Regions from separate parts of the Azospirillum lipoferum 4B genome, predicted to be linked through region 2. Evidence: predicted binding sites of a transcription regulator. Region 2 holds the regulator's gene; each other region holds the start of a gene.
What was found. The regulator LexA, encoded in region 2, represses DNA repair genes until DNA is damaged. The targets are predictions, from matches to a motif close to ATGTTCTANTTTGGTTC.
Positions count from the first base shown of each region.

Region 1: AZOLI_RS11895 (ImuA family protein) is a predicted target of LexA. The motif match lies at 3,188-3,204, and genes of this name have one in related genera.
Region 3: recA (recombinase RecA) is a predicted target of LexA. The motif match lies at 3,022-3,038, and genes of this name have one in related genera.
Region 4: AZOLI_RS11515 (Y-family DNA polymerase) is a predicted target of LexA. The motif match lies at 3,073-3,089, and genes of this name have one in related genera.

Region 1 covers NC_016622.1:2,571,001-2,576,354, forward strand. Annotated here, with positions in the region: gene AZOLI_RS11880 (tyrosine phosphatase family protein) at 100-681, opposite strand; gene AZOLI_RS11885 (DTW domain-containing protein) at 1,016-1,663, opposite strand; gene AZOLI_RS11890 (hypothetical protein) at 2,097-2,279, shown strand; gene AZOLI_RS11895 (ImuA family protein) at 2,300-3,163, opposite strand; gene AZOLI_RS11900 (SH3 domain-containing protein) at 3,287-3,727, opposite strand; gene AZOLI_RS30360 (EF-hand domain-containing protein) at 4,079-4,888, shown strand; gene hemN (oxygen-independent coproporphyrinogen III oxidase) at 5,020-5,354, opposite strand, start outside.
Region 2 covers NC_016622.1:1,030,073-1,035,426, forward strand. Annotated here, with positions in the region: gene gltX (glutamate--tRNA ligase) at 1-78, opposite strand, end outside; gene AZOLI_RS04700 (ComEC/Rec2 family competence protein) at 235-2,388, shown strand; gene lexA (transcriptional repressor LexA) at 2,528-3,250, opposite strand; gene AZOLI_RS04710 (molybdopterin molybdotransferase MoeA) at 3,451-4,680, opposite strand; gene moaC (cyclic pyranopterin monophosphate synthase MoaC) at 4,685-5,185, opposite strand; gene AZOLI_RS04720 (GNAT family N-acetyltransferase) at 5,182-5,354, opposite strand, start outside.
Region 3 covers NC_016622.1:1,398,670-1,404,023, reverse strand. Annotated here, with positions in the region: gene flhB (flagellar biosynthesis protein FlhB) at 1-322, shown strand, start outside; gene AZOLI_RS06475 (ATP-binding protein) at 417-2,951, shown strand; gene recA (recombinase RecA) at 3,092-4,171, shown strand; gene AZOLI_RS06465 (cupin domain-containing protein) at 4,272-4,574, shown strand; gene AZOLI_RS06460 (hypothetical protein) at 4,608-5,183, opposite strand; gene AZOLI_RS06455 (glycosyltransferase family 2 protein) at 5,290-5,354, opposite strand, start outside.
Region 4 covers NC_016622.1:2,495,382-2,500,735, forward strand. Annotated here, with positions in the region: gene AZOLI_RS11505 (hypothetical protein) at 1-89, opposite strand, end outside; gene AZOLI_RS11510 (acetyl-CoA carboxylase carboxyltransferase subunit alpha) at 274-1,230, shown strand; gene AZOLI_RS11515 (Y-family DNA polymerase) at 1,385-2,908, opposite strand; gene AZOLI_RS11520 (hypothetical protein) at 3,172-3,741, shown strand; gene AZOLI_RS11525 (HupE/UreJ family protein) at 3,850-4,344, shown strand; gene AZOLI_RS11530 (TAXI family TRAP transporter solute-binding subunit) at 4,440-5,354, shown strand, end outside.

The DNA of each region.
Region 1 (5,354 bases), 1.4 Mb from region 2:
CGCCGCCGTTCGATCCGGTCAGTTTAGCACAATCCCCGCATACCCCACATGGGCGGATCATCGTCTTGAGGTGATCCGCCCCTGCGGCGGTTGCAGCCGTCAGTCGATCAAATCCTCGACCTCGCGGATGCGGCCGTTGTCGATCATGAACTGGACCAGTTCGGGGCGCTGCTTGCCCAGCGTGACATGGCGCTGGCGCACGGCGGCGACCAGTTCGCCCCGGCGGCCGAGGATGTCGTCGGCGAATTCGGTCATGCGCAGGTTGGGCCAGGTCTGGGCGCGGATGGCGACCACGGCGGCGACGGCGTCGGCGGCCGGGCGGTCGGGCTGGGCCTGGGCCAGGATCATGGTCAGGGCGGCGGTGGAGCGCGACACGCCGGCATGGCAGTGGACCAGCAGATGGCGGCAGTCCACCGGCTCGGCCAGCAGGTCGCGGCCGAAGGCCAGGATGCGCTCCACGTCCGCGCGTTCCGGCGCGATCTGGCCGCGGGCCGGCTCGATGATGTCGTGGAAGCGCAGTTCCAGCCGCTCATGCTCGCCGTAATCGCCGAAGTCGCTCGGCTCCGTCATCTCGGGGTCGAGGATGGACAGCACATGGCTGACCTTGCCGCCGCCGAAATTGCAAAGCTCGCTGAGACCGCAGACGGTCAGGCCGAAGGGAACGAAATCGCTGGCCATCATTCTCTCGTTCGATTGCGGATAAGGGGGGAAGCGCGGGGTCGGGGCCTGCATTTGGCACCCCGCGCCGCGCCCCCGTCAACCCGGCAACCCTTCGCATGTGGGCCACTTCGCCCGGATAAGCCCGATCAGAACACGTTGAACAGGTACAGCAGGATGATGATCGGGATCGGAATGCCGACCAGCCACAGCAGGATGCCTCGCACGGCGCGTCTCCTTCCTTCGGTCCGATGGATGTTCCGGCCGGCTCGGTCCCGGCCCAGCAACCATCGTCAACGGCCGAGTCGCCGGTTCGTTGCAGCGGCACGACCGAGCGAAGGAGATGCGCCGAAGGAGATCAGTCCTCCCCGCCGCCCTCCCCTCCGTCCTCGCCATCCGCAGCTCCGCCGGCATCGTCGCGCGGGGGCTGCGCGGCAGGGCGCGGGCGGGGCTGGCGCAGCTTCTTCAGCAGCAGGGAGAAGGGCTTCAGCGCGGTGTCGAGGATCGCCTGATCGCCCTCCAGCCGCGACAGCAGGAAGGCGCCGGCCTCCAGGGTGGAGACGCTGTCGCGCCGCGGCTCCTTGCGCGCCTGCCCGTAGAGCGAGCGGAACTGCGGGTTCAGCACGATGCGGCGGCACTTCAGCAGCCAGGCATTGCGCCACCACAGGGTCTTGGCCTGGCTCCAGGTGCCGTCCAGGACGATGACGCCCTCCAGCTCCTCCAGGATCTCGGCGCTGTCGCGCAGCGGCTGGCCGTTCTTGTCGACCACCGCCACCTCGGCCCGCGGAGCGCCGCCCTCCTGCACCGGGCCGAGATACAGCACGCCCCAGCGCTTGGGATCGACCTCGCGCCCCAGGATGCGCTTCAGCCCCGGCCAGCTCAGCCCGACCTTCACCATCGAATTGGCGAACTGCAGATGGGCGATCTGGGCGGTGCCGAGATTCTCGCGCTTTTCCTGCGGGTGCTGCAGGATCAGCAGGAACACGCCGTTGTCGATCGGCTGCACTGCCTCGCAAATGCACAGGTGATTAGGCTTTAGGCAGGTGGGGCAGGATTCGGGTACGGGGGCGCTGTGCATGGGAGGTACGCATTCCTTGAAGAGGATTGGCCGCGAATATGGGTTGGAATGGCCAAGAAGGAAACACATCTCACTCGCAGAGCGGCGGCTGCCGACCGAACGGTGACCGCCGCCACGGCATGTACGACAGATCCCCCCACCAACACCCCCGTGTCATACCGGTTCATCTGGGTTCAAAGTGGCTTCGTATAAACCGTTTGTAGAGACTTATTCGTGTGTCATGGACCTCGTGTGACGCGCTTAACAGCTGGCCTGGAACTTGCGTAGTTAGTATCCAGGCAAACAGGACGACGGGTGGGCCAGGACCGGCCTTTGTCAGGCTGATCCGCGGTGCCATCCGGCGCTCAGAAGGAGACCTGCCATGCTGCCCGCCCACCTTGCCGACCGCCTGCTGAAGCAGCGCCGCGATGCCGAAAGCGCGGAATTCGCCCGCCAGCTGCCGCTCTACGCGCCGCTGGACGCTGACGATCCCCGCTGGATGACCGAGCCGGACGACTCGGAACAGGCCGCCCGCCGCGAGCCCGATTGGGCGACCGACTACTGAGCGGCACCTCCTGACGGCACTCACCGGCCGGCGGCAGCCGGGCGGTGATCCGACAGGCCGCTTTCCCGGCTTGACTGTCGGGTGTCGGACATCTGCCACCGGTTTCCGGCCCTGGGCTCTCCAGCATCGCGCCAGCCCTCCTCCTCGCGGATGAGGGTCCAGCGGCCCGGACGGCCGCCACGGCAGCGTTCCAGCGCGACGGACCAGCGCGGCGCTCCCAATCCCGGCAAGCCTCCGGCCGGGCGCGGAGCCGCATCCTCTTCCTCATCCCGGCTGGGTGCCGCATCCAGCCGCCAGCGCGTCACCGCGGCGCTGAGCCCTTCCGGCCTTCCGCCCCTGCGGCCCGGCATGCCTGCGCCAAGATCCAGCAGGAAGCCGGTCACCCCCGACGACTCGGCGGCCAGCTGCAGCCGCCGGCTGGCGGTGAGGTCCAGCCCCTCCAACTCGCCCAGCACCGCCGACAGGGCGGAGCAGCGCAGCGCCTCCTCCATCGCCCACAGCGCATCGACCGCCCGCACCGCCCGCACCGCCACCAGCCGGTCCGGCGTCAGCCCATAGGCCGCCAGACCCGGCGCATAAAGGTCGCGCCCGCGCAGGATCCACAATGCCGGAGCCTTCGGCGTCGCCAGCCGGCCCAGCAGAGTCGCGGCGAAGCCGGTGCCCGCACCCGGATCCTCCGCCGTCACCGCATGCAGGCAGCCCAGCGGCAGCCCGCCATCGGGCAGATGCGCGTCGATGGCCTCCACCCCGAAGGGCAGGGTCCGCCCGCCCTCCCCGCCCGCCCCCTCGATCCGCCGGATGCGCGCGCGCAGCTCGGCCAGCACGCCGGCACGGTCGCGCGGCGCAGACTCCGCGGGCATGGAGGGGGACGGCAGGGTGGACATGACTCGGCTCCGCTCGACAGGCATATGTTCCTGATATGTTCTATCACGGAGCCTTGTCGAGGGGGAGTCTGCGACTCCTGTCTTGTTCTGGGACCGGATGTGCCGGGCCTCGGATCGCCCGGTTCAGTTGGCGATGGGGGTGGCGCCGATCTTGCCGCGCGGTGCCGCCTTGATGGTCGGGCCGGCATTGTCGACGGGCTTTTCCAGGGTGGTGGAGGTGCCGCGGCTGCCGCGTGGCGTGTTGCCCTTCAGGCTCAGCAGGTGCAGCCGGACATAGGCGGTGGAGCCGCCGGCCTTCACCGCGACCCAATCGCTGTTGCGCACCCGGCCCAGCGTGCTGACCGCCTGCCCGGCGCCCAGCGTGGCGACGACGCCCGACCCGGCGGCGGGCTTTGCATAGACCGGTGTCGGTCTGTCCACCTGCCATTCCCCATACATGGGCTCCAGCCCGGCCCCGCTGTCCGGTGCGGTGCGCACGGTCGGCGGGTTGGGGATGCGCTGGTACGGCATGCAGCCGGGAACCGTCAGCGTGACCAGGGCCACCATCAGCGGAAGGGTACGCACGCGCCGGATCATCGCTCACCTTGAACGGGGCAGAGTGAAGGCAGGAAGGCCATCGGCCTTCGGCGCGACCATACAGGAGGCGGGCTCCTCTTCGCCACCGCAGCGCAACCGGGATCGCTATGCGCTTTTTGGGACGGCCGGATCGAAGAAGCGGGGCCGGCATCGAAAATTTTAGTGAAATCGCCTGTTTCGCCGCAGCCCCCCTGCGCAGGAGTCCCCGCCGGCCCGCGTATCTTGATCGTCGAGACGCCCGAGACGAGCCCGCCGGCCCGTGTCAGAGGACGTCCGCGCCAAATACGGCAGTCCTTCACGACGGCGGATTACGCCGGCAAATCAAGGGGGCATCGGGCCATGATTTCCTCCCTCGGCAGTTCCGGCAGCGCCGCGACGCTGCAGAAATTCTTCTCGAAGGCCGACGCCAACAGCGACTCGTCGCTGACGACGGACGAACTGCTGAGCACGCTCGGCGAGACCTCCGCCGCGTCCGACAGTTCCAAGCTGTCCTCGGCGGTCGACAGCCTGGTCAAGAGCCTGGACAGCGACAGCGACGGATCGCTCAGCGCGACGGAGTTCAGCTCCTTCTCCAGCCAGTTCGACTATGGCAGCGGCAGCGCCCTGCTGGCGGCACAGGAGCAGGCGGGCGCGATGCGGCAGCAGTTCGCGCAGAACCTCTATTCCAGCCTGGACAGCGACAGCAGCGGCGGTGTCAGCGCCGATGAGCTTTCCTCCGCCCTGACCTCCGCCGGCCAGACCGACACCGACGCGTCGCAGCTGTTCAGCAGCCTCGACAGCGACGAGGACGGCACGATCTCGGAAGACGAACTGACCAGCGCCCTGGACGAGGCGGAGGCCAACCGTCCGCCGCCACCGCCGCCGCCCGCGAACGACAGCAGCGCTGCCAGCGGCACCAGCACGACATCCGCCACATCCGCGGCCTCATCGTCGTCCTCGGCCTCGTCGGGCGGCACCGCCTCGGCGTCTGCGGGCGGCACGACCAGCTACGATCCGCTGGACACCAACCAGGACGGCTATGTCTCGGAAGAAGAGAAGATGGCCGCCTATGGCGGGACCGCGCAGCAAAAGAGCGGCGTGACCTCCAACCGCCTCAGCGGCGACATGCTGCGGACTTTGATGCAGGGCATCAACGAGGTTGCCGCGTAAACGTGTGGGTTCGGATGCGCGGCACGGGAGAAGGCGGTCGGCGGGTGGCGCCGGCCGCCTTTTCTTTTTTGAAGCGCGCTCCCCGGAACGCGGGCCGCCTCAGCCCGCCCGGCCCTCAAACCGCCCGGCCCTCAAACCGCCCGACTATGCCGGCCGGCGCCCTTGGACAGGTGGGTGTCGAAGCGGGCGGCGACGATGCGCATCAGCGGGCGGGCGCTCTCCGGCACATGGATACGCCGCCCCTCCACCACCGCGACGCCGTCGGCGACCAGATCGGCCATGCCCTCCAGCTCGGCGTCGAAGGCGGACTCGGCCAACCCGTGGGCACGGGCGATGGCGGCGGTGTCGACCGACAGGTCGCACATCAGCCGCATGATCAGGTCGCGCCGCACCTTGTCGTCGTGGGTCAGCGCGATGCCCTTGCCTGTGGGCAGGCGGCCCTCCTCGACGGCGGCGGCATAGTGGT
Region 2 (5,354 bases):
GTTGAACAGGGCGGTGCGGCCACCGCCGATGTGCAGAAAGCCGGTCGGCGACGGAGCGAAGCGGGTGACGACGGTCATCGGTCTCTCAATTTCCGGTTCGGCGCTGGTATGATGCGCCGGTGGTTCGACACCGTGGTTTAACACAGCCACCGGGCTGGGAGGCAATGCGATGCGCGCATGGACGGTCGTAAAGGCGGGCGCGGGCGGCATCGCCGTGTTGGGAGGCCGTCGCCTGTGACCGTCGCCGGCTGGCCGGAGGAGGAGACGGACGGTCCCGCTGCATCCGCTGGGCGGTGGCGGCGCCAGTGGATTCGCATCGGCAGGCGACTCGCGGCTTTGGCGGAGGCGGAGGGCGACCGGTGGGTCCTGTGGCTTCCCGTCGCCTTCGGGGCCGGAGTGTCGCTGTATTTCGGCCTGATGCGGGAGCCTGACCGGTGGATCGGTCCGGCGGCCTGTGGGGGCTGCGTCGTGCTGCTTCTGGTCCTGCGGCGTTGGTTCGCTCTGTTCGGCGCGGTGATGGCGCTGTCGATGGTGGCGGCGGGGTTCCTGGTGGCACAGGGGCATAGCGCAGGGGTGGCTGCGCCGGTGCTGACCCGTGTCATCACAGGGGCGACGGTCACCGGCCGGGTCATGGCGGTGGAGCGCCGGCCGGGTGCCGTCCGCGTCACTCTGCGGAACCCCACGGTCAGCCGGCTGCCGCCTGAACGGACACCGGCCGCGCTGCGCATCCGCCTGTCGGATCGCCATGCCGTGCCCGAACCCGGATCGGTGATAAGCCTGCGCGCCACGCTGCTGCCGCCCCAGGCCCCGGCCGAGCCGGGAGCCTTCGATTTCCAGCGGCGGGCCTGGTTCATGGGGCTTGGCGGCACCGGCTTCGCCACCGGTGCGGCGGAACTGGTCGAGGCGCCGCCGGTCACGGGCTGGCGCGTGGTGACGGTCGCCTTCGAGCAGGCGCGCGGCGCCATCGCCGAGCGGGTGGCCGCGACCATCGGCGACCCGGTGGAGGCCAGCGTCACCACCGCGCTGCTGAACGGGGAGCAGTTCGGCATCCCGGACGGGACACTGGAGGATTTCCGCAACAGCGGGCTGGCGCATCTTCTTTCGATCTCCGGCCTGCATGTGGGCATCGCCGCCGGCATCCTGTTCTATGTCGTCCGGGCTCTGCTGGCGCTGGTGCCCTATGTGGCGCTACGCTGGCCGATCAAGAAGATCGCGGCGCTGTTCGGCATCCTGTCGGCGCTCGCCTACACGCTTCTGGTCGGTGCGCCGCTGCCGACCGTGCGGTCGGTGCTGATGACCGGCATGGTGATGGGAGCGATCATGCTGGACCGCCACCCGCTCAGCATGCGGCTGGTCGCCTTCGCCGGGCTGGTCACCATCGCCATGGACCCGGAGGGGATGCTCGGCCCCAGTTTCCAGATGTCCTTCGCGGCGGTGGTGGCGCTGATCGCCGCCTTCGAGCGCGGCAGTCCGCGGCTGGCGGAATGGCGCAGCGGGGCGGGGTGGTTTCTGCGCGGCCTGCTCTATGTCGGCGGCATTCTGCTGACCAGCGTGGTGGCGACGCTGGCAACGCTGCCCTTCGCGCTCTTCCATTTTCAGCAGATCGCCTTCTATGGCGTGCTGTCCAACCTGATCGCCATTCCCATCACCTCCTTCTGGGTCATGCCGTGGAGCCTGATCGCCTATGCCCTGATGCCCTTCGGGCTGGAGGCGCCGGCGTTGATCGCGATGAATTGGGGCGACCGGGCGGTGATCTGGACCGCGGAGTTCTTCGGCCGCCTGCCCTGGGCGTCGCTGACCGTGCCGGCGATGCCGGTGGAGGGCTTCGCGGTGCTGGTGCTGGGCGGCATCTGGCTGTGCATCTGGACCCGGCGGTGGCGCTGGCTCGGGCTGCTGCCGGTCCTGGCCGGGCTGGCCTCACCGGCGCTGGTGACGCGACCGGACGTGCTGGTGGCGGGAGACGGGAGCGTGATGGCGGTGCGGACGCCGGACGGTCGCCTCAGCGCATCGGGAAAGACGGGCGGGCGGGTGACGGAGACCTGGCGGGAACGCGACGGTGAGCGGTCGGGCGCCGATCCCTGGCCAGCGGCCGGCGGATGGAGCGAGGGTGAGCGGTCGCTGAGTTGCGATGCGTTGGGGTGTTTGTACCGGGTGCGCGGAAGGGTGGTGGCCTTGCCGCGGCTGCCGGATGCGCTGGACGAGGATTGCGGAGCGGCCGATGCGGTGGTGACGGCGGCGGTGGCGCGGGGATGCCGGGCCGGGGTGGTGGTCGACCGCTGGGCGCTGCGGCACGAAGGGTCGCATGCGCTGAGGGTGACGGCGGAGGGAATAGAGGTGGAGACGGTGCGGGGGATCAGAGGGGATCGGCCTTGGACCGGGGGGAGGTGAGGGGCGACCGAGGTTATGCCCCCTCCCTAACCCTCCCCCGCTCTCAGCGGACCTATGGTCCGCCTGCCGCGTCAGCACAAAGCGAAGCTTTGTGCGAGAGCTGGGCGGGGGAGGGGATCGGTGTTTGGCGGGCAAAACCTCAGTATTTGCGGACCAGACCGACCAGCTTGCCCTGCACGCGGACGCGGTCGGCGCCGAAGATGCGGGTTTCGTAGGCGGCGTTGGCGGGTTCCAGGGCGATGGTGTTGCCCTTGCGGCGCAGGCGCTTCAGCGTCACTTCGCCCTCGTCGACCAGCGCCACGACGATGGTGCCGTTCTCCGCCGCGTCGCAGCGCTGGATGATGATGGTGTCATGGTCGAGGATGCCGGCCTCCACCATCGAATCGCCGGAGACTTCCAGCGCGTAGTGGTCGCCACCGCCCAGCATCGAGGCCGGAACGTCGACGAAGGCGCTGTTGTCGCGCAGGGCCTCGATCGGCGTGCCGGCGGCGATGCGCCCATAGAGCGGCAACTGCACCGTCTCGTTCGCGGCGGCCGGGGTGGGCGTGGGCGGGGCCACGTCGCGGCCGGCGAAGGCGAAATCGCCCTTGATGACGTTGGGCTGGAATTTCGGCTTGGGCGCGGTGCGGGAGCGGGCGGCGTCCAGGCCTTCGGGCAGGCGCAGAACCTCCAGCGCGCGGGCGCGGTGGGGCAGGCGGCGGATGAAGCCGCGTTCCTCAAGGCCGGTGATGAGGCGATGGATGCCCGACTTGGACTTCAGCCCCAGGGCGTCCTTCATCTCGTCGAACGACGGCGAGACACCGCCCTGGCCAAGCCGTTCGTGGATGAACAGCAGCAATTCGTGCTGCTTGCGCGTGAGCATGGATGCCTCCCGGCCGTCGCCAGACTGAAGATGGAACAAAAACCAAACGTTGCCTCCATGTTCTAGTTTGGTTCCTGCCGCGCGTCAAGTCCCCCATCGGCTTCTTTCAGAACTTGAACGGAACATCTGAAACAGCGTGAAACGGTTTTCGGGATGCCGTTCAACTGTTCCATCCGCCGTCCGGGGGCCGTCTCCCAAGGCTAAATGCTGAGCGCTCCATCGGTCAGGGGAAGCACGGCCACCATCGCGCCGGCCGGCTCCGGGTCGGCGTTGGGCGGGCGCGGGATCAGGCAGTCGGCCTGGGCGTAAAGCGAGGTGATGGCGCTGTCCTGCCGGGCAAAGGGGGTGACGGTCAGGACGCCGTCGGGGCCGGCAGCCAGCGTGGCGCGCAGATACTCCTCGCGCCGGTCGTTCGCCTTCAGCGCGGTGGTCAGGCGGGCGCGCAGCGGTGGCCGGTCGTCCTCTGGAGGCAATCCCTGCAGCAGGCGCAGGACCGGGCGCAGGAACAGGACGGCGGTGACGCCGGTGGACACCGGGTTGCCGGGCAGGCCCAGCAGCGACACCCCGCCGGCCCGGCCGAACATCAGCGCCTTGCCCGGCCGCATCGCCACCGTCTGCACCTCCAGAGCCACCCCTCGGTCGGCCAGCACGTCGCGCACGAGGTCGTAGTCGCCATGGGCGGCGCCGCCGGTGGTGACCAGCAGGTCGCAGCCGACGGCACCCTTCGCCATGGCGGCGACGCTGTCGGGCGTGTCCTTGGCGACACCCAGATTGTGGGCGAGCCCGCCCTGGGCGGTCACCAGCGCACACAGGCCGAGCGCGTTGGTGCTGACGATCTGGCTCGGCCCCAGCGGATCGCCGGGCAGGGCGATCTCGTCGCCGGTGGCGAGGATGGCGATGCGCGGCCGGCGGTGGACCGACAGCCAGGGCACGTTGCCACCGGCGGCCAGCGCGATGTCGCGCGCGGTCAGCCGGCGGCCCTTCGGCAGAAGCTCCTGCCCTTGGGCGAAGTCGAAGCCGGCCTGACGGACGAAGCGCCCGGCGGCCACGGCCCGGCCGATCCGCACCGTCGTATCGTCGGCGCTGCAATCCTCCTGCATCACCACGGCGTCGGCGCCGTCGGGCAGCGGCGCGCCGGTGAAGATGCGCACCGCTTCGCCGGGACCGACGCTGCCGCCGAAGGCATGGCCGGCGGAGGATTCGCCGATGCGGCGCAACGCGACAGGAGACTCGGCGGTGGCGGCGGCGATGTCGGCGGAGCGCACCGCCCAGCCATCCATGGCGGCGGCGTGGAAGGGCGGCTGGGTCAGCCGGGCGACCACCGGTTCGGCCAGCACGCGGCCGAGCGCGTCGGGCAGGGCGACCGTCTCCGCCGGCAGAGGGGCGAAGGCCGACAGGATGCGGGCGCGCGCCTCTGCGACGGAGATCATGGCGTCAGGCTCCGGCTGTGGGAGCGGTGGCGGCAGCACCCCATTCGCCGCTCTTGCCGCCGGCCTTGTGCAGCAGGCGGACGTCCGCGATGGTCATGCCGCGGTCCACCGCCTTGCACATGTCATAGACGGTCAGGGCGGCGACGGTGACGGCGGTCAGCGCCTCCATCTCCACGCCGGTCTGGCCCTTCAGCTTGCAGGTGGCGGTCACGTCCACCGCATTGCGCGCCGGGTCGCAGGACAGGTCGACCTTGACCGAGGTCAGCATCAGCGGGTGGCATAGCGGGATCAGGTCCGGCGTGCGCTTGGCCCCCATGATGCCGGCCAGCCGGGCGACCGACAGCACGTCGCCCTTCTTCACCCCGCCCTGCATGATGAGCGCCAGCGTTTCCGGCTGCATCAGCACGGTGGCGGCGGCGGTCGCGGTGCGTTCGGTGTCCGCCTTGTCGGAGACGTCGACCATCACCGCCTTGCCCTCGGCATCGAAATGGGTGAAGCCGCTCATGCGACGGTCTCCCGCAGGGGTTTCTCCATGAAGACGCTGACGCCGTTTTCCTTGTAGCAGGCGTAGGGGCCGCGCTCGGCGAAGCCGGCCTTGCGGTAGAGCCCCAGCGCCTCGTGCTGGTGGATGCCGGATTCGAGCAGCAGGGCGGTCAGCCCCTCAGCCCGCGCCT
Region 3 (5,354 bases), 370 kb from region 2:
CGCGCGCAAGCGCATGATGGCCGCCGTGCCCAATGCCGACGTGGTGGTCACCAACCCGACCCACTTCGCGGTGGCGCTTAAATACGATCCCAGCCAGATGGGCGCACCGCTGGTGCTGGCGAAGGGTGTGGATCAGGTCGCCTTCAAGATTCGCGAGATCGCCGAATCGAACAATGTCCCGGTCATAGAAAACCCGCCTCTCGCCCGTGCGCTCTATGCCGCATGCGATATCGACGAGGAAGTCCCATCCGAGCACTATCGGGCGGTCGCCGAAGTCATTACCTATGTCTTCAAGCTGAAAGGGCGGTCGCTGCGCAACTGATGCGCGCCTGGAACGGTTGACGGCACCGGGTGGGACGATTGACCTTCGTGCGCCTTGACAGTGGGGGCTTGGGGTTCTGGTGCCTGGAGATCTGGTGGACGATTCGACTTCCCTTTCCGACACCGCACGCAACACGGCCAACCGCGCGGCACCGTCCGGCGGGGTTCTGATGCTGGTCCAATACTGTATGGCGCCGGCCGGGCTGCTGGTTCTGGCCGCCGGCCTGCTGCTGGACCGGGAAGAGATCGGGTGGGCGGGCGCGGTGCTGGCGGCGGCGGGCGTCGCCCTGCTGATCGGCCGCAGCATCGCCGTCGTCCGGCGGTCGGCGCGAATCGGCGCGCTGCTGGGCGGGGCGCTGGAAGGCATGCCGGCGGGCCAGCTGGTCTGCGACGGCGCCGACGAGGTGGTCTTCGTCAATGCCGCTTTCCGCGAGCTTTCCGGCTGGCGCCGCGGCGAACGGCCGCTGGATGCGCTGGCACGCCAGTTCTCCGACGATCCCGACAGCGCGCGCGAGTTCCGCCGCCTGCGCGAACGGGTGCGGGCGGGAGCCGCGGCATCCGCCGAACTGGCGATCCCGGCATTGGACAATCATCCGCCGGAATGGCGCAAGGTGCAGGGCCAGCCGGTGCCCGGTTTCGCCGGCTCCGTCCATTGGCGGGTCGAGGACATCACCGCGCGGCGCGAGTTGGAGCATGTGATGCTGCGCGAGCAGGCCAAGCTCGCCGATTTCATGGAACATGCGCCGGTCGGTTTCTTCTCCGTCGACCAGAACGGCCAGTTCCTGTTCGTCAACGCCACCCTGGCCCAATGGCTGGAGGCCTTTCCCGGTGACCTGACCGATGGGGAGGCGCGCCTTCACAACATCCTGGCCGCGCCGCCGCGGTCCGCCGCGCCCTACGACCTGTTCGACCATGGCGGCGGCGAGCAGCGCGGCGAACTGACCATGGTGGGGCTGCGCGGCCGCCGGTTCCAGGTGGCGGTGGCGCAGAGCGTGGTGCGTGCCGACGATGGGACGATCCACACCCGGTCGGTGGTGCGCGACCTGTCGCCCGAACGGGAATGGCAGGAGGCTCTGCGCCAGTCCGAACAGCGGTTCCAGCGCTTCTTCGAGGACGCGCCGATCGGCATCGCGCTGGTCGACGAGACCGGCCAGCTGACGGAATGCAACGAGGCCTTCCTGTCGCTGATCGGCAGCGAGGCCGGCAGCGTCATCAACCGCCCGATGGCCGACCTGATCGTCCCGGCGGAGCGCGAGGCGGTGAGCGCACGCTTGAAGTCGGTCCAGGGCGGCGCCGATCCGGCCCATCCGCTGGAGGTCCGGCTGTCCGGCGGCCGGGAGCTGACGGCCCAGCTCTATGCCCGGCGCCTCGCCAATCCGGTGCGCACGGACGGGCGCGGCGAGGCCGAGAGGACTGCGATAGGCGTCGGACTGATCCTGCATTTCATCGACATGACCGAGCGCAAGAGCCTGGAAGCCCAGTTCGCCCAGTCGCAGAAGATGCAGGCGGTGGGGCAGCTGGCCGGCGGCGTCGCCCACGACTTCAACAATCTGCTGACGGCGATGATCGGCTTCTGCGACCTGCTGCTGCTGCGGCACAAGCCGGGCGACCAGTCCTTCAGCGACATCATGCAGATCAAGCAGAACGCCAACCGCGCCGCCAATCTGGTGCGGCAGCTGCTGGCCTTCTCGCGCCAGCAGACCCTGCAGCCGCGCGTCATCAACGTGACCGACGTGCTGGCGGAGTTGGCAAATCTGCTGCGCCGGCTGATCGGCGAGAACATCGAGCTGAAGATGATCCATGGCCGCGACCTGGGGCTGGTCAAGGTCGACCAGAACCAGCTGGAGCAGGTCATCATCAATCTGGTGGTCAATGCCCGCGACGCCATGGCCGGCGGCGGCAAGCTGACCGTCAACACCACCAACTATGTCGTCACCCAGCCCGAGCGGCGGGAGCATGAGACGGTGCCGCCCGGCAGTTACGTCTCCATCGACGTGATCGACACCGGCTGCGGCATTGCGCGGGAGAATCTGCAGCGCATCTTCGAGCCCTTCTACACGACCAAGGAGGTCGGGTCGGGGACGGGGCTCGGCCTGTCGACCGTCTACGGCATCGTGCGGCAGACCGGCGGTTTCGTGCTGGTCGATTCGGCGGTGGGGGAGGGGACGACCTTCACCATCCTGCTGCCGCACCACCAGGGCGACCTGCGCCCGGTCGACACCGCCGAGCCGCGGGAGCGGCGCGGCAGCGACCTGACCGGCACCGGCACCATCCTGCTGGTGGAGGATGAGGACGCGGTGCGCGTCTTCTCCGCCCGCGCACTGCGCAACAAGGGCTATCAGGTGCTGGAGGCCAAGAACGGCGAGGCGGCGCTGCAGCAGATCGAGACCAATGGCGCCTCCATCGACCTGCTGATCACCGACGTGGTGATGCCGCAGATGGACGGCCCGACGCTCGCCCGCCATGTCCGCAAGCTGCGCCCGGAGATGCGGGTGATATTCATCTCCGGCTATGCCGAAGACCGCCTGGGCGAAATCGACGGCGTCGAGGTGGCCCATTTCCTGCCCAAGCCCTTCTCGCTGAAGCAGCTGGCCTCCAAGGTGAAGGAGGTCATCCGCGATGCGCGGTGAGGGGACAGAACACCATTCCGTACACCTCATAAGATAGGAACGCACCGGCAACATCAGTCCTTGCAAATGAGAACGAAGAGAGTACATTCAGCTTCGTTGCAAGAGCGCCGACCGTGTGTTCTAAGAGAGGGGTACCGGGCATGTCGTCCGCACAGCTTCGTTTGGTCGAGAAGGATTCCATGGACAAGCAGAAGGCGCTCGATGCCGCCCTGAGCCAGATCGAACGCGCGTTCGGCAAGGGCTCGATCATGAAGCTCGGCGCCCGTGAGAACCTGGTCGAGACGGAGGTCATTTCCACCGGCTCCCTGGGTCTCGATATCGCGCTGGGCATCGGTGGCCTGCCGAAGGGCCGCATCGTCGAAATCTACGGGCCGGAAAGCTCGGGCAAGACCACGCTGGCGCTGCACGCCATCGCCCAGGCCCAGAAGGCCGGCGGCACCTGCGCCTTCGTGGACGCCGAACACGCGCTCGACCCGTCCTATGCCCGCAAGCTGGGCGTCAACATCGACGAGTTGCTGATCTCCCAGCCGGATGCCGGCGAGCAGGCGCTGGAGATCGCCGATACACTGGTGCGCTCCGGCGCCATCGACGTGCTGGTCGTCGACTCGGTTGCCGCGCTGGTTCCGCGCGCCGAACTGGAAGGCGAGATGGGTGACAGCCATGTCGGCCTGCATGCCCGCCTGATGAGCCAGGCGCTGCGCAAGCTGACCGGCTCGATCTCCAAGTCGAATTGCCTGGTGATCTTCATCAATCAGATCCGCCTGAAGATCGGCGTGATGTTCGGCAACCCGGAGACGACGACCGGCGGCAACGCGCTGAAGTTCTACGCCTCCGTTCGTCTCGACATCCGCCGCATCGGCTCGATCAAGGACCGCGACACCGTCGTCGGCAACCAGACCCGCGTCAAGGTGGTGAAGAACAAGATGGCCCCGCCGTTCCGCGTGGTCGAGTTCGACATCATGTATGGCGAGGGTGTGTCGAAGGTCGGCGAGTTGCTCGACCTCGGCATCCAGGCCGGTGTGGTCGATAAGTCGGGTGCGTGGTTCAGCTATGACGGCACCCGCATCGGCCAGGGCCGCGAGAATGCCAAGACCTACCTGCGCAACAACCCCGAGATGGCCGATGCGATCGAGGCCAAGATCCGCGGCAACGCCGGTCTGGTCGCCGACGCCATGATGGGCACCCCGGAAGCCGACGGCGAAGCCTCCACACCGGAGTGAGGTTCCCAAGCGAGCAGGAAGCCCGCTGCCTGACGGGGCAGCGGGCTTTTTTTTGAGTCGCCGAGATTGTAAATACATAGATCAAGGACAAAGAAGGGAGATGAGCATGGTCGATCTCATTCAGGAGGCTGCAGAACTCCCTCAATCCTGGAAGTCGCGGATCGTTGCGAAGATTGCCGGGGCCAATCTGAAGATCATCCGCATGGACGAATCCGGCATTCCCTTTGAAAGCCATTCCGACTTCGACGAGGCGCTATTCGTCCTCGAAGGGGCGATGACGCTCGATGTCGAAGGCGAACTGATCGAAATGGGCGCAGGCGACTTTTTCGTCGTGCCCGCCGGAAAGAGCCATCGCGTCCTGGAAGGAAGCCACGGCGTCCTTTTTCTCGTGGATGCGGAGTAGCCAGGGGATCGGCTTGGGCGATGGCCGGTTCGGCTACACGTCCATCGTCATGTGTGGCCTGAAGGCACCCTCAAGCGTCAGCAGCAGATGCAGGTAGACCGCGACCTTGCGGGCGCGGTCGGTGTTGCGGGCAAGGCAATCGCGCAATTGTTCAGCCATCCGGGCGGTCTCGGCGTCCTGATCGGGTGCCGCGGCCGTTGCTGCCTGAACGATATGTTCCGGATCGACCGGTAGCGGCGCGGCCGGGTCCTTCAGCAGCGCCTCGGCAATCGCCTCCTCGTCATGATGGAGCGGAGGCGGCGCAGTCGTGGGCGCTGGGGCACGCCGGGCCAGATGACCGCGGAGATTTTCCTTGAGACGGGTCCGCTGGCGCTCATCCAGCCCGTCGAACTGGTCGACCTCGTCGAACAGAAGATCGTACAGGCGCCGCCGCTGCGGATTGGGTGGGTTATGATCGCGCCGTTCCTGCTCGCGGTCGTGCCGTTCCTGGCGGGGATTGCGGCGGCTGTTGCGGTCGGTGGCGCTGCCGCTGCGCTCGACACCCGCAGTGGTGCGGACGCTGAATTCCGGCGGACCGATGCCGCGGCCGGATGTGAGAGTGCCGGACATGAACCGCCTCCCGGGACACGTATCCCCCAGTGGTCAAGTCTGGCAGAGCCGGCGCTTTCGTCAACGCGAAAGCGCCGGCCTATATCCATCGCCTAAAGGAGGCCGTTCAGTCGCCGGCTCCGGCGCCGACCGCGTCGTCCGCCGCCCCCGGCTTGCTCTTTCCGAAGCCGA
Region 4 (5,354 bases), 1.5 Mb from region 2:
AGTACGGCCGCCAGCCCATCCGGGTATGTCGGCCGGAAAGCGCGGCAATCGCCGGCATGGCCGGAGAAATGGTCCTTGAAGGAGGTCATCGGCCAGGAGTCGCCCCGGAACGATTAGGGTTGGAATTCCCCGGCGGATGAGGATAAACCCTGTGGGTTCGTCGCGGAACCCTTCCCAGGCCGTCCCGCACCTTTCCGCTGTGGCGCAGGCGCGCCGGGCGTGCTAACCAAGCGCGCGTTTTTCCGTGCGCCCCGCCAACCACCCGTGTCCGGCATGCAGACCTTCCTGGAATTCGAAAAGCCGATCGCCGAGCTTGAAGGCAAGATCGAGGAGTTGCGGCACCTGACCAACGCCGGCGACATCAACATCGCCGACGAGGTTGCAAAGCTGCAGGCCAAGGTCGACAAGCTCCTGCGGCAGACCTACGCCAAGCTCACGCCCGCGCAGAAGGTTCAGGTGGCCCGCCACCCCAATCGGCCGCACTGCCTGGACTATGTGCGTGGCCTGATCGAGGACTTCACGCCGCTGGCCGGCGACCGCCATTTCGCCGAGGACCGCGCGGTCATCGGCGGGCTGGGTCGCTTCCGCGGCCGCTCGGTGGTGGTGATCGGCCAGGAAAAGGGCAACGACACCGAATCGCGCGTCCGCCACAATTTCGGCATGGCGAAGCCCGAAGGCTACCGCAAGGCCCAGCGCCTGATGGATCTGGCCGACCGCTTCAAGCTGCCGGTCGTCTCGCTGGTCGACACCGCCGGCGCCTTCCCCGGCGTCCAGGCGGAGGAGCGCGGCCAGGCCGAGGCCATCGCCAAGAGCATCGAGCGCTGCCTGCGGCTGAACGTGCCGATGATCGCCTCGGTCATCGGCGAAGGCGGGTCGGGCGGCGCCATCGCCATCGCCACCGCCGACCGCGTGCTGATGCTGGAACACGCCATCTATTCGGTGATCTCGCCGGAAGGCTGCGCGTCGATCCTGTGGCGCAGCTCCGACATGGCGGGCGAGGCGGCCATCGCGCTGCGCCTGATCAGCCAGGACCTGAAGGAACTGGGCGTCATCGACCGCGTGGTGAGCGAGCCCATCGGCGGCGCCCACCGCGACCCGGCCGAGATCATCAAGAAGCTCGGCGACTGCATCGAGGAATCGCTGGGCGAACTGGACGGCCTCGACGGCGTCACGCTGCGCGCCAAGCGTCGCGAGAAGTTCCTGGAGATGGGGCAGAAGGGGCTGGGGTAAGTTCCCTGGCCCATGTGCCCCCTCATGCCTGATGCCCCCTCCCCATCCCTCCCCCGCCCTCGGCGGTGGAGGGGGCAGGAGCTTTGCAAAAGTACAGCGGCAGTCCCCTCTCCCACCGCAGGTGGGGGAGGGTTAGGGAGGGGTCACAAGCACCTCACCCCAAGAACCCGTGCAGGAACCAGCGCGGCCATTCCCCCGGCCGGTACAATCCGGCGCGGAACAGCCAGAAGCGGCGGCCGGCGCCATCCTCCACGCGGTAGTAATCGCGCACGGCCAGCCCCAGCGATCCCTCCGGACGCCACCATTCGCATTCGATCCGTTCCGGCCCCTCAGCCCGGTTCACGCGGTGGCGCAGGCCGCGCCAGACGAACTGCAGCGGCGGGTCGTCGGGCAGCGGGGCGGTGGCCTCGATCGGTTCGGGCGGGGTCAGCAGGCGCAAGGGCCGCGGCCGGCCGGCCGGCCAGGGCTTCGGCACCGGCAAGGTGTCCACCGGCGGCAGAGGCGCCACGCAGCGTTCCGGCAACCAGCTTTCCCGCGGCACCAGCCGCAGCACCGCCCGCTCCCCCAGCCGTAGAGCCAGCCGGTCGACCAGTTCGGCCAGTCCGCCGTCAATCCCCTCGCCGTCGATGCCGGTCTGGACAGCGATGAGCGGCCCCGTCTCCGTCGCCGACAGCACCAGCGTCTCCAGCCCCGGACCGGGGTCGATCCGCTCCAGCAGCGGGGCGGCCAGCCGGGCCAGGGCCGCCGGGTCGCGGGTCGGGCGGCTGGTGCCGAGCGTCAGGCTCTGCGGTTCGTCGTCCACCCGCTGGTCGGTGCGGTGGGCGTCCAGCCGCAGCCGGCGCGCCCCCTGCCCCGCCGCCTCCAGCCCCTTGCACAGCCGGCCCAGCAGATGGCGGAGCGCCCCGGCAATCGATTCGGGCGTGGCGATCGGCTCGGCGAAGGTCAGGCGCTCGCGATGCTCCGGCACCGGCCGGCGCGGGGAGATCGGCTCGTCCAGCCGGCCGAAGGCCTGATCGTAGCGTTGCAGCAACCTGGCCCCGAACCGCGCCGCCAGCCCGGCCCGCGGCATGGCGTGCAGGTCGCCGATCCGGCGCAATCCCAGCGCATGCAGCCCCTCCACCGTCTCCGCGGGCAGCCGCAGGGCGGCCAGCGGCAGACCGTCCAGCCGCTCCTGCCGCCGGTCCTCCGGGCTGCCGAACCGCACCAGCCCCCAGGCGGCGGCCGGGGTGCCGGCGATGGCGGCACGGGCACTGAAGCCGGCGGCGCGCAGCCGTCCGGTCAGGTCGGCGGCCAGCGCCGGCTCGCCCCCAAACAGGTGGGCGCAGCCGGTGATGTCGATCACCACCCCGTCCGGCTCGTCCGCCGCGGTCCAGGGGCTGTAGCGCCGCGCCCAATCGGCGATGCGGCCGAGCAGGATCGCATCGGTCTCGGGCGTCGCCTCCGCCACCTCCAGCGCCGGCTCCAATGCGCGGGCGTCGCTGAGGGTATGACCGGGAGAGATGCCGACCGATGCCGCCACCCGGTTGACCGCGACCACCATCCGCCGCTGGCGCTCCGTCCGCAGCAGGGCGAAGGGGCGCGCCCGCGACCCGGGCGGCATGGTCCGCTCCCGCGCATCGGTGGGCAGGCGCGGCAGCCACAGGGCGAGGATGCGGCGCCTTCCTCCCCAATGACCCAATCCCCTCTCCCCCCCGGGGAGAGGGTTAGGGTGAGGGGGACGCGCTGCGGGACCTTTGCCAGCATCCTGCAGCGGCTCCCCCTCACCCCGACCCTCTCCCCAGGGGGGAGAGGGAGACAGGTCCGGGTGTGGGAGGAAGCGCGTCATACGGGAACCAACAATCGGAACAAAGAAAGAACACTCTAGCGCCAGCTTGGCTGCGAGGGGAGTCCCTCCTTTAGGGTCATCTTGCCGAACCGTTCGGCAGTGCCGACATTCCGTTCATGACCCCACATCTCCCGACCCTCGCCCGCCGACTGGCTCCACTGGCTTTTCTGCTGGCCGCAGGCGCCTGCGCACCGTCGGATTTGCGCGACGACACCCCCGGCCGCGCCCAGGCCTTCCCGCCGGTCTACAACCAGACATTCGTCCCGGGAGGCGGGGAACGGCGGACCTGGAGCCAGATCCAGGCGGAGCAGTCGCGCGCCGGCCAGCGCACCGACCAGCGCACCGACTCAGGCTCCGGCACCGCCGCCCGGCCGCCGCAGGCCGAGGACCCGCAAACACGCCGCGACTCGGGAGACACCGACCGGCCGCCACCCAAACGCCCCCGCGGCAGTTCGTCGCCCCCGCCCGACCCGGCGGCCCTGCCGCAGCCGCCGCGCCCGATCCCGGTGCCGCCCCCGCCCTCGTCGCAGAGCGCCACCGACGCCTTCAAGCGCGACCTGATCCGGCCGGAGGTGGACCGCATGCGCACCGACGACGCCATGGGGCGGCTCGACCCGCTGGGCCAGCGCGACCTGATGCGGCGCGAGAACGACCTGCGCCAATGGGGCGACCCGCTGGCGCGCTGATCTCCTGGCAGCACCCGTCCGGCAAGCTCCGCCTCGGCGGCTTGACCCCACACCCGCTCTGCCGCCATACCGGCCCCGTGATTCGGAACGGACGGAGGATGCGGGCGCATGACGACGGTGACGGGGGCCTTCGGCAACGGACTGACCACGCCGGTGTGGGTGCTGCAGCATCTGCTGGGCATCCTCGGCATCGGCCTATGGGCGGGACAGGCCGGCGGCACCGCGGTCTGGCAGGTGCCGGCCGCCGCCGTGACCGCGGCGCTGGCGGCGGGCTTCGCCGCGCAGATGGGGCTGCGGCTGCCCTATGCCGGGTCGGGGCTGGCGGCTTCGCTGATCGTGATCGGAGCGCTGGTGGCGCTGGGGGTGCGGGCGCCGGCCGTGCTGGCGGTTCTGGTCGCCGCGGTCGCCGCGGTGTTCCACGGCCACGCCCACCAGGGGCCGCCGCTCTACTGGGCCGGCTTCGCCGCCGGGCTGATGCTGGTGGCCTGCGGCGGGCTCGGCCTGTCGATCGCGGTGACGCAGGCCGAGTCGGAGCGGGCGGTGCGCGTGTGTGGCGGTGCGGTAGCAGTAGCGGGCGTTCTCGACCTCGTCGGCGTGATTTGACCGGTTGCGCCTTGAAATGAGGGGGTTGCGCGGAAATCTTTGAAGGCACCCCCTTACCAGCCCGGATCACCGGGCCAGACGAACGGAACGCCCCGGTGCCCCGCGCAGCCGCCAAAGCCTGCCTTACCCCGCCGGGGCTCCCATCGCCGGGGCTTCGGACGCATTCCGATGCCGCCCAATCGGCCTGCCGACTGACCCGCCGGCACCTGCTGGGCCGCCTGCTGGGCGGGCTGGCGCTGCCGCCGCTGCTGGCCTCCGCCGGCGGTCTGGCGTTGGGAGGCGGACAGCCGGCGGCGGCGCAGGACCTGCGCTATTTCCGCATCGGCACCGGCACCACCGCCGGCACCTATTTCCCGATCGGCGGGCTGATCGCCAACGCCATCTCCAACCCGCCGGGGTCCCGGCCCTGCGCCAAGGGCGGAAGCTGCGGCATCCCCGGTCTGATCGTGGTGGCACAGGCCAGCAACGGTTCGGTCGACAATGTCGAGATGCTGCGCGCCGGCACGGTGGAGGCCGGCTTCGCCCAGGCCGACGTCGCCTTCTGGGCCTACAGCGGCACCGGCAGCTTCACCGGCAAGCGCCCCTTCGCGGAGCTGCGCTCGCTCGGCATGCTCTATGCGGAAGCGATCCAGATCGTCGTCCGCTCCGACGGCTTCATCGACCGCATGGCCGACCTGAAGGGCCGCAGCATCTCATTGGGCGAGGAAGGGTCGGGCACGCTGGTGGAGGCGCGACTGATCCTGGATGCCTACGGCCTGTCGGAAACGACGATCACCCCCCACTACCTCAAGCCCGGCATGGCGGCCGACCGGCTGGCGAAGGGGGAACTGGACGGCTTCTTCATGGTCGGCGGCTATCCGGTGTCGGCGGTCGCGGACGTGGCGGCGCGCGTGCCGATCCGGCTGGTGCCGCTGGATGGCGAGCCGGCCGCCCGGCTGCTGCGGACCCAGCGCTTCTATATCGAAGACGAAATCCCCGCCAACGCCTATCCCGGCAGCGCCCCCACCCCG